2 regions of the Halanaerobaculum tunisiense genome follow, and region 2 is predicted to be linked to the other one. Evidence: riboswitches for the same ligand, from Rfam matches in the RefSeq annotation. Region 2 holds a riboswitch; the other holds the start of a gene.
The links. Region 2 has a riboswitch for S-adenosylmethionine ahead of ACYQ3D_RS08815 (O-acetylhomoserine aminocarboxypropyltransferase/cysteine synthase family protein). Riboswitches for the same ligand answer to the same signal wherever they lie in the genome.
Positions count from the first base shown of each region.

Region 1 (4,351 bases), on a different contig from region 2:
GTTGTATCGGGCTTTAATCTTCTTAGTTGTTTCCTGTCCTTGTGCTTTAGTTGTCTCAATTCCTTTAGGATTCTTTGGAGGAATTGGTTCCGCTTCTCAACAAGGGGTATTAGTTAAAGGAGGTAATTATTTAGAAGCCTTAAATAATGTTCAGACAGTTGTGTTGGATAAGACAGGTACTCTAACAGAAGGTGTCTTTGCTGTGACTAAGTTGGTTCCAGAAGAAGGTTGGTCAGAGGAAGAACTGTTAGAATTAGCTGCTCAGGTAGAGACTAATTCTAATCATCCAATTGCTGAATCAATCTTAGAAGCTTATGATGGAGCAGAAATCAGTAGTGAAGATATAGATAGTTATCAAGAAATTGCTGGTCATGGTTTAGATGTGGTTGTAGAGGAGAAGGAAATTTTAGCTGGGAATCATAAATTAATGGAAGCAGAAGGAATTAGTTATTCTTCGCCAGAAGAATCAGGAACAGTAATTCATGTAGCTTGCGATAGGAGCTATGTAGGTTATATTCTGATTAATGACCGGATTAAAGAAGACTCTGCCGAAGCAATTGCTGGCTTAAAAGAGCTTGGTGTAAAAAAAATAGTTATGTTAACAGGAGATAATCAGCAAGTAGCTAGCAGTGTAGCTGAGCAGTTGGATTTAGATCAGTATTATGCTGAATTATTACCAGATGATAAGCTAGCTGAAGTAGAGAACTTGCTTACAGACCAAAGTGATAGTGATAAGTTAGTTTTTGTAGGAGATGGTATTAATGATGCTCCAGTGTTGGCTAGATCAGATATTGGTGTTGCTATGGGAGGTTTAGGCTCTGATGCTGCTATTGAAGCAGCTGATGTTGTGCTGATGAAGGATCAACCATCTAGTTTAGTAGATGCTATTAATGTAGCTAATTTCACTCGGAAGGTCGTCTGGCAGAATATTATTCTAGCTTTAGGGATTAAAGGTATAGTGTTACTTATGGGGGCTTTTGGGATGGCTAGTATGTGGCAGGCAGTTTTTGCTGATGTAGGTGTAGCAGTTTTGGCTGTTTTAAATGCTATGCGGATTACAAGATCTGAATTTTAGATGAGTTCATTGGTTATTATATTTGATTATTAGCTATAATTTTTATATACTAAAAAAAGAATTCTTAATTAGGGGGATTAATAATGAAGAAGACATTTAAACCAGATGGTGTATGTGCTCAAGAAATTAAGTTTGAAGTCAATGATAGTGGAATTATTGAGGAAGTAGAATTCATAGGTGGTTGTAGTGGCAATTCAACTGGTATAGCAGCTTTAGTAGAAGGAGCTAAGGTAGAAGAGGTAGCAGCTAGATTAGAAGGAATTACTTGTAGAAATCAGACTTCTTGTCCTGATCAATTGAGTCAAGCTTTACAAGAGGTATTCTAAAACAGCTTGACTAGATCTTCCCTTGGATAGCTCTTGACAAGTTAAGACTCAACTGTTATGATATTTATAACTTAATTGAAATTTAATAGAAATCTCTTATCGAGAGAGGTGGAGGGACTGGCCCGATGAAGCCCAGCAACCAGTACTTACTTTTATAAGTACCCGGTGCTAATTCCTGCAGTTATTCCTGATAGATAAGAGGGGAGTTAATTAACCTCTTCTCTTATGGGAAGGGGAATTTTTATTTTAAATATAAATTAGTTAAATTTAGTAAATTAGAAGGAGTAGATATAGCTATGATTGAAGTTCAGAATCTAGATAAGATATATCACAGTGAAGAAGGTCCAGTTACAGCTTTAGAAGGAATTGATTTAGAAGTTACAGCAGGAGAGATTTTTGGAGTGATTGGCCCGAGTGGGGCTGGAAAAAGTACTTTAATTCGTTGTCTGAACTTACTAGAACGGCCAACAAGTGGCCAAGTTATTGTCGACGGAGAGGATTTAACAGAATTAAGCACATCGCAATTACGAAAGGCACGAAAAGAGATAGGAATGATCTTCCAAAACTTTAATCTGTTACAGTCACGTACAGTGGCAGAGAATGTAGCTTTTTGTTTAGAGATTGCTGGTAAAGGAAAGAGAGAAATAAATCCTAAAGTAGAGGAGTTATTAGAGTTAGTAGGACTGGCAGATAAGGCTGATAACTATCCTAGTCAGCTAAGTGGTGGTCAACAACAGAGAGTAGGGATCGCCCGTGCTTTAGCTAATGATCCTAAGGTGTTGTTGTGTGATGAGGCGACATCTTCTTTGGATCCAGAGACGACTCATTCGATTTTAGAGTTACTCCAAGATATTAATCACCAGTTAGGGATTACTATTGTATTAATTACTCATGAGATGGAAGTGATCAAAGAAATCTGTACTCAGGTAGCAGTCATAGAAGAAGGGAAGATTGTAGAACAAGGTGATATCCTTAATATCTTTACAGCTCCTCAAGAACCAGTAACTAAGAATTTTTTACAACGAGTAGTTAATGCTAATGTTCCCGAGGAGTTATTATCAAGAGTAACTGTTAATAATCCTGATCAAGGAAGATTAATCAAGATCAGCTTTACTGGTGATTCAGCTGGGGAACCGATAGTCTCTGATTTTGTCCATACTCATCAAGTTAATGCTAATATCTTATACGGTAATATTGATAAAATTCAGGGAACTCCTTTTGGAACTTTAATTATCGAGTTAACAGGAGATAGAGAGCAGATTAAAACAGGAATTGAAGATCTTCAACAACAGGAAAAAGTTAAAATTGAGGTGATTGAAGGTGCAGAATCTATTAGTTTATCTAACTAAAAATATGGGCTTATTATGGGCAGGAATCCAAGAGACTATTTATATGGTTGGTGTATCTATGTGTGTAGCTGTCTTATTTGGTATTCCTTTAGGAGTAGGGGTAGTGGTTACAGATAAAGAACATATTCTGGAGAATAAGTATTTGAATCTAATTTTGACTACTATTATTAATATTACTCGGTCAATTCCTTTTATTGTTTTAATGGTAGCCTTGATTCCCTTCACCCGTTTAGTTGTAGGGACTTCAGTTGGTACTACAGCTGCTATTGTTCCCCTTACTATAGCTGCTATTCCTTTTGTAGGTAGAATTGTAGAGAACTCGTTAAAAGGGGTTGATAATGGAGTTATAGAAGCTGCTCAATCTATGGGAGCTACTCCCTGGCAGATTATTAGTAAGGTTTTATTACCAGAGTCTTTACCATCTTTAACTTTAGGATTAACTATTACAGGGATTACTCTGATTGGTTTTTCAGCTATTGCAGGAGCAATTGGAGCCGGTGGCTTAGGTGATATTGCAGTTCGGTATGGTTATCATCGGTTTCAGACTGATGTTATGATCAAGACGATTATTTTATTAATTATTCTAGTCCAGTCAGTCCAAAGTTTTGGTAATTGGTTAGCTCAAAGATTAGATCATAGTTAAAGTTAGTTAACAGTTTACAATTTACAGTTAGAATAATTAGTAAATTATAGGTTTTTAATTAAAAATTTCAAACTGTAAATTATATAAAATGAGGAGGAGAGAAGATGAGAAAAAGAATTATTTTAGCAGTAGCTGTTCTATTGATAGCGACATTAGTAGTAGGTTGTGGAGGAAGTCAGGAAGCAACCCAGGAAAAAGAAAAATTAGTAATCGGGGCTACGCCAGCTCCCCATGCAAAGATTCTAAAGCAGGTAGTTAAACCTTTATTGGCTGAAGAGGGAATTGAATTGGAAGTCAAAGAATTTACTGATTATGTGACACCTAATCTTGCTTTAGATGACGGAAGTATTGATGCTAACTACTTCCAACATGTGCCTTATCTGAATAACTTTAAAGAAGAGCGAGACTTAGATTTAACTTATTTAACTAAAGTTCATTTAGAACCAATGGGCCTTTATTCCGAAGAAATTAGTGATCTTAAGGAGTTAGAGCCAGGATCTACAATTGCTATTCCTAATGATGCAACTAATGAAGGAAGAGCTTTATTACTATTAGAATCTGCTGATTTAATTGAGTTAAGTGATGAAGCTGGGCTAAAGGCTACTCCAGTTGATATAGTGGAGAATCCTAAGGATCTCCAATTTGATGAATTAGCAGCAGCTCAATTACCTAGAGTTTTAGGGGATGTTACAGCAGTAATCATCAATACTAATTATGCTTTAGAAGGCGATTTAGTTCCTACTGAAGATGCAGTTATTATGGAAGGAAGCGATTCTCCATATGGAAATGTTTTAGCAGTTAGGAGCGAAGATAAGAATAATAAGTTACTTAAAAAATTAGCTGCTGCTCTTACTTCTCAAGAAGTAAAAGATTATATCCAAGAGGAATATGAGGGAGCAATTGTGTCAGTATTTTAACTTAGTTAAGCATGCCTTGCTACAAAGGCATGCTTTTTACT
Region 1 covers NZ_BAAHYI010000010.1:33,678-38,028, forward strand. The annotation lists gene ACYQ3D_RS09360 (heavy metal translocating P-type ATPase) at 1-1,075, shown strand, start outside; gene ACYQ3D_RS09365 (TIGR03905 family TSCPD domain-containing protein) at 1,159-1,401, shown strand; SAM riboswitch class I at 1,495-1,602, shown strand; gene ACYQ3D_RS09370 (methionine ABC transporter ATP-binding protein) at 1,698-2,750, shown strand; gene ACYQ3D_RS09375 (methionine ABC transporter permease) at 2,755-3,393, shown strand; gene ACYQ3D_RS09380 (MetQ/NlpA family ABC transporter substrate-binding protein) at 3,498-4,310, shown strand.
Region 1: linked by a shared signal. The riboswitch ahead of ACYQ3D_RS09370 (methionine ABC transporter ATP-binding protein) and the one ahead of ACYQ3D_RS08815 (O-acetylhomoserine aminocarboxypropyltransferase/cysteine synthase family protein) in region 2 are both predicted to bind S-adenosylmethionine.

Region 2 (4,351 bases):
GAACAAAGTTCTCCTATATTTGATGGGGCTTCACCAGTTTCACTGTAGGCAAGTGAAACAGTAAATTCATTATCTTCATCATCTATAAAAGTGTTTGTATAATCAATTGAACTACCGTTAACATTACATCCCGTACAGACTTGAATATTTAAAGTACAGTCTGTTGATTCTACATCTTCAGGAGTATCAATTGTACATTCTGTATCAGTACCGCCGGGGGTAGTTACTTGACATTCACAAACTTCCTCGTCATCACCATTATCACCATTGTCACCGTTATCTTCATCATCTACAATACCGCAAGCAAATTCAAGAGTTCCTTCAATTTGCCAAACTTGTTCGCCACAAAGTTCATCATTGTCATCATCATCTAGTTCATCGACCTCATCTACATTAGCCCCAATAACTCGAAGGGTACCATCTTCGCCAAGACAACTAGCACCACAACCTATACAAACAGGTACAAAGTCATCTTCCTCTAAATCAAAGTCTTCAGGATCAACACAGATTAAGTCTTCAGAGCAGACAGCTGCTTGAGAACCTGCTTCTGGAGCAGATTCACTAACTACACATAAACTTACTATGGTCTTAATACAGCCTCTGATTGCTAGTTGAGTTACTGCAATTTCTCCACAAGTTTCAGTTTCTAAGGCACAAGAGATTTCTAGACAATCAAAACAGCCGTCTACAAAATAAGCAGCTAGATCAAAGTTTTCCGCGATATAGTCTTCTTCATCATCGTCAGGTATCTCAAAACCTTCGGGGATAACTAAGGTGCAACAAAAAGGAATCTCTTCACAGTCTTCACATTCGTCTAAATCTGGATCTAAGTTGCCTTCGGGACAACTTCTATTTTGACTCATATTTCCTCCTCCTTTTAATAAAATGAAAGAAAAAGTGTGGGTTGCCCCACACTACTAATTAGTCATTTACAGGTGCACAAGCAAATTCAAGAGTTCCTTCAATTTGCCAAACTTGCTCGCCACAAAGATCATCATTGTCATCATTATCTAGTTCATCGACATCATCTACATTAGCCCCAATAACTCGAAGGGTACCATCTTCGCCAGGACAACTAGCACCGCAACCTACACAAACAGGTACAAAGTCATCTTCTTCCAAATCAAAGTCTTCAGGATCAACACAGATTAAGTCTTCAGAACAGACAGCTGCTTGAGAACCTGCTTCTGGAGCAGATTCACTAACTACACATAAACTTCCTATTGTTTTAATACAGCCTTTGATTGCTAGTTGAGTTACTGCAATTTCTCCACAAGTTTCAGTTTCTAAGGCACAAGGGATTTCTAGACAATCAAAACAGCCGTCTACAAAATAAGCAGCTAGATCAAAGTTTTCCTCGATATAGTCTTCTTCGTCATCGTCAGGGATCTCAAAACCTTCCGGAATAACTAAGGTGCAACAAAAAGGAATCTCTTCACAGTCTTCACATTCGTCTAAGTCTGGATCAGGAGTACCTTCAGTACAACCACCATTTACTTGTTGAATCTCTAAATCTTCTTCAGCCATTCTTTCTCCTCCTTGGTTTTTACTTGTTTTTAGTGCTGACTCTGCACGTTTTGTTGACTCATCTTCGTTTAGTAAATTTTGATTTGTTTCTTTAGAAGAAGGGTAAATGATTTCCATAGGTCCTACTATAGTTGTTTGATTGTCTTCAAACTGTTTGCTTTGTAATAAACTTTTTACATCTACAAAATCCATTCTATCCCTCCTGTTAAATTACTAATATATATTATGCAATTCAGGAGTGAACTGGGATTTATCTTTTTGTTAAATGGTCTTTTTTCCGATGAGTCACTATATAATATGGTGTATAGAAAAAAATGTTAATAATAGATTATATTTTTTGATAAGTATCATAATATCTTAATAAGAAAAGGAGGAAATAGATTATGAATGTTAGTTTTATTAAAAATCATTTGTTAGGAGTGGAGGTGACTATCTATACTATGGGAGGGCAAGTGATAACAGGGGAAATTATCGAAGGGTCCGCTGATAATGAACAAGAAATTGTAATTATTAAAGATGATACAGAAGACTATATAATTGTTAATGTCAATGCTATAGAGATGATTAAGTAGGGTTGACAGTTTTATTAAAGTATGTTACTATTATTTAAAATCAAATATTTGACTCTTATCAAGAGTGGTGGAGGGACTGGCCCAAAGATGCCCGGCAACCCCCAATAGGGAAGGTGCCAATTCTTGCAATACCTAAGTGTATTGAAAGATAAGAAGAGTAATTAACCTCTTCTTATAAGAAGAGGATTTTTTATTTTATAATCAAGGGAGGTATTACCAATGAGTAGTCGCGAAGAAGAGTATAGTTTTGAGACTAAGGCGTTACACGGAGGTTATGACCCCCAGGAAGATAGTAATAATTCAAGAGCAGTTCCTATCTATCAGACAACTTCCTATGAATTTGATGATGCAGATCATGCTGCCAGTTTATTTGCCTTAGAAGAAGAGGGGAATATCTATTCTAGGATTGGAAATCCTACTAATGCTGTGTTAGAAGAAAGATTAGCTAACTTAGAAGGAGCAGAAGCGGGATTAGCTACATCATCAGGTATGGCTGCTATTGATTTAACAGCTTTAACTTTGTCTGATGGACCTGGAGAGATTGTAGCTTCTAAATATATTTACGGCGGTACATATCATTTATTCTCCGAAACTTTACCTAAGTATGGAATTGAAACCAACTTTGTTGACCCTCATGAGATTAAAAATTGGGAACAAGCAATTACTGAAGATACTAAGTTCTTATACTTAGAATCTCCAGGTAATCCTACCTTAGATGTAGTTGATATTGCAGCTGTAGCTGAGTTAGCCCATGAACATAATTTAAAGTTAGTAGTTGATAATACCTTTAATACACCTTATCTTTGCCAACCACTTAAATTAGGTGCTGATATTGTAATTCATTCTACTACTAAGTATATTGGAGGCCACGGAAGTTCTATTGGGGGAGTGATAGTTGGCCCACAAGACTTTATTGCTAAAGCTAGAACAGAAGGATATCGGGATACTGGACCAGCTATGAGTCCTTTTAATGCTTGGTTATTTATCCAAGGGTTAGAAACACTATCTTTAAGAATGGAAAAACATTCTCAAAATGCTTTGAAAGTAGCTAGTTGGTTAGAAGATCATCCGCAAGTTAAATGGGTTAGATATCCCGGGTTAGAGAGTCATCCCCAACATCAGTTAGCTGCTAAACAACAACGAAATTTTGGAGGAATGGTCTGTTTTGGTATCCAAGGTGGCTTTGCAGCTGGTAAAGATTTAGTTAATAATGTTCAACTTTGTTCCTTATTAGCTAACATAGGAGATACAAGAAGTTTAATTATCCACCCTGCTTCTACTACCCATGAACAATTATCTGCAGAAGAACAACAAGATGCGGGAATTACTGAAGATTTAATTCGGGTTTCTGTAGGGATTGAAGATCCAGCAGATATTATTGCTGATTTAGAACAAGCTTTTACTCAAGTTAAGTAATTTAAGCCCCCATCTGGGGGCTTTTATAGTTTAGAAGGGAGTTAAATATTAACAAATGAGGTCTGAATATAAATTATTGTTAACGGGGAGTATCATTGCTATAATAAGTATATTAGTAGTTATAGTAGTATCTTTTCTCCAATCCAATCCTATAACTAGTTTCCAACTTAGTGATACTTTATTTATAGAGTTCTTATTATTATTTACTGCTGGAATTTTTCTTTATTGTAAAGATAAAGTTTTATTTAAATTTGGACAAAATAAGACTAAGGAAGAAAGGGATAAATCGCAACAAGGATTAAATTTGTTAATTATTAGTCTGCCTATATTTATTATCAGTATTGTAGTTTCTTTGTTTTAAATAATAGAGCTAAGCAGGATAAATCACAGGTTATATTTAAAGATGTATAAAGAGGAATTATAATATTTAGCTAGAAAGGATGATAGGATGTATCCCTTAAAATTTGAACCAGTTTATAAAGAAAAAATCTGGGGTGGTAGTGCTTTAGCTACTGAGTTTGGTAGAGATTTATCTAGTGATTCAATCGGAGAAAGTTGGGAAGTTGCTGCTCATAAGAATGGTAGTAGCCAAATAACTAATGGAGAGTTTGCTGGCCAAGAATTAATGGAGGTTATTGAACAAGCAGGGGTTAAAATCTTAGGAGAGGAAGCACAAGCAGAAGATTATCAAAAGTTTCCTTTGTTAATCAAGTTACTGGATGCTAATGATAAATTATCAGTTCAAGTTCACCCCGATAATGAATATGCAGCTAGGCAAGAAGAAGGAGAATTAGGGAAGACAGAAATGTGGTATGTACTTACTGCTGAAGAGGGTG
Region 2 covers NZ_BAAHYI010000009.1:23,281-27,631, forward strand. The annotation lists gene ACYQ3D_RS08800 (hypothetical protein) at 1-863, opposite strand, end outside; gene ACYQ3D_RS08805 (hypothetical protein) at 922-1,719, opposite strand; gene ACYQ3D_RS08810 (DUF6897 domain-containing protein) at 1,911-2,099, shown strand; SAM riboswitch class I at 2,152-2,254, shown strand; gene ACYQ3D_RS08815 (O-acetylhomoserine aminocarboxypropyltransferase/cysteine synthase family protein) at 2,319-3,515, shown strand; gene ACYQ3D_RS08820 (hypothetical protein) at 3,571-3,876, shown strand; gene ACYQ3D_RS08825 (type I phosphomannose isomerase catalytic subunit) at 3,964-4,351, shown strand, end outside.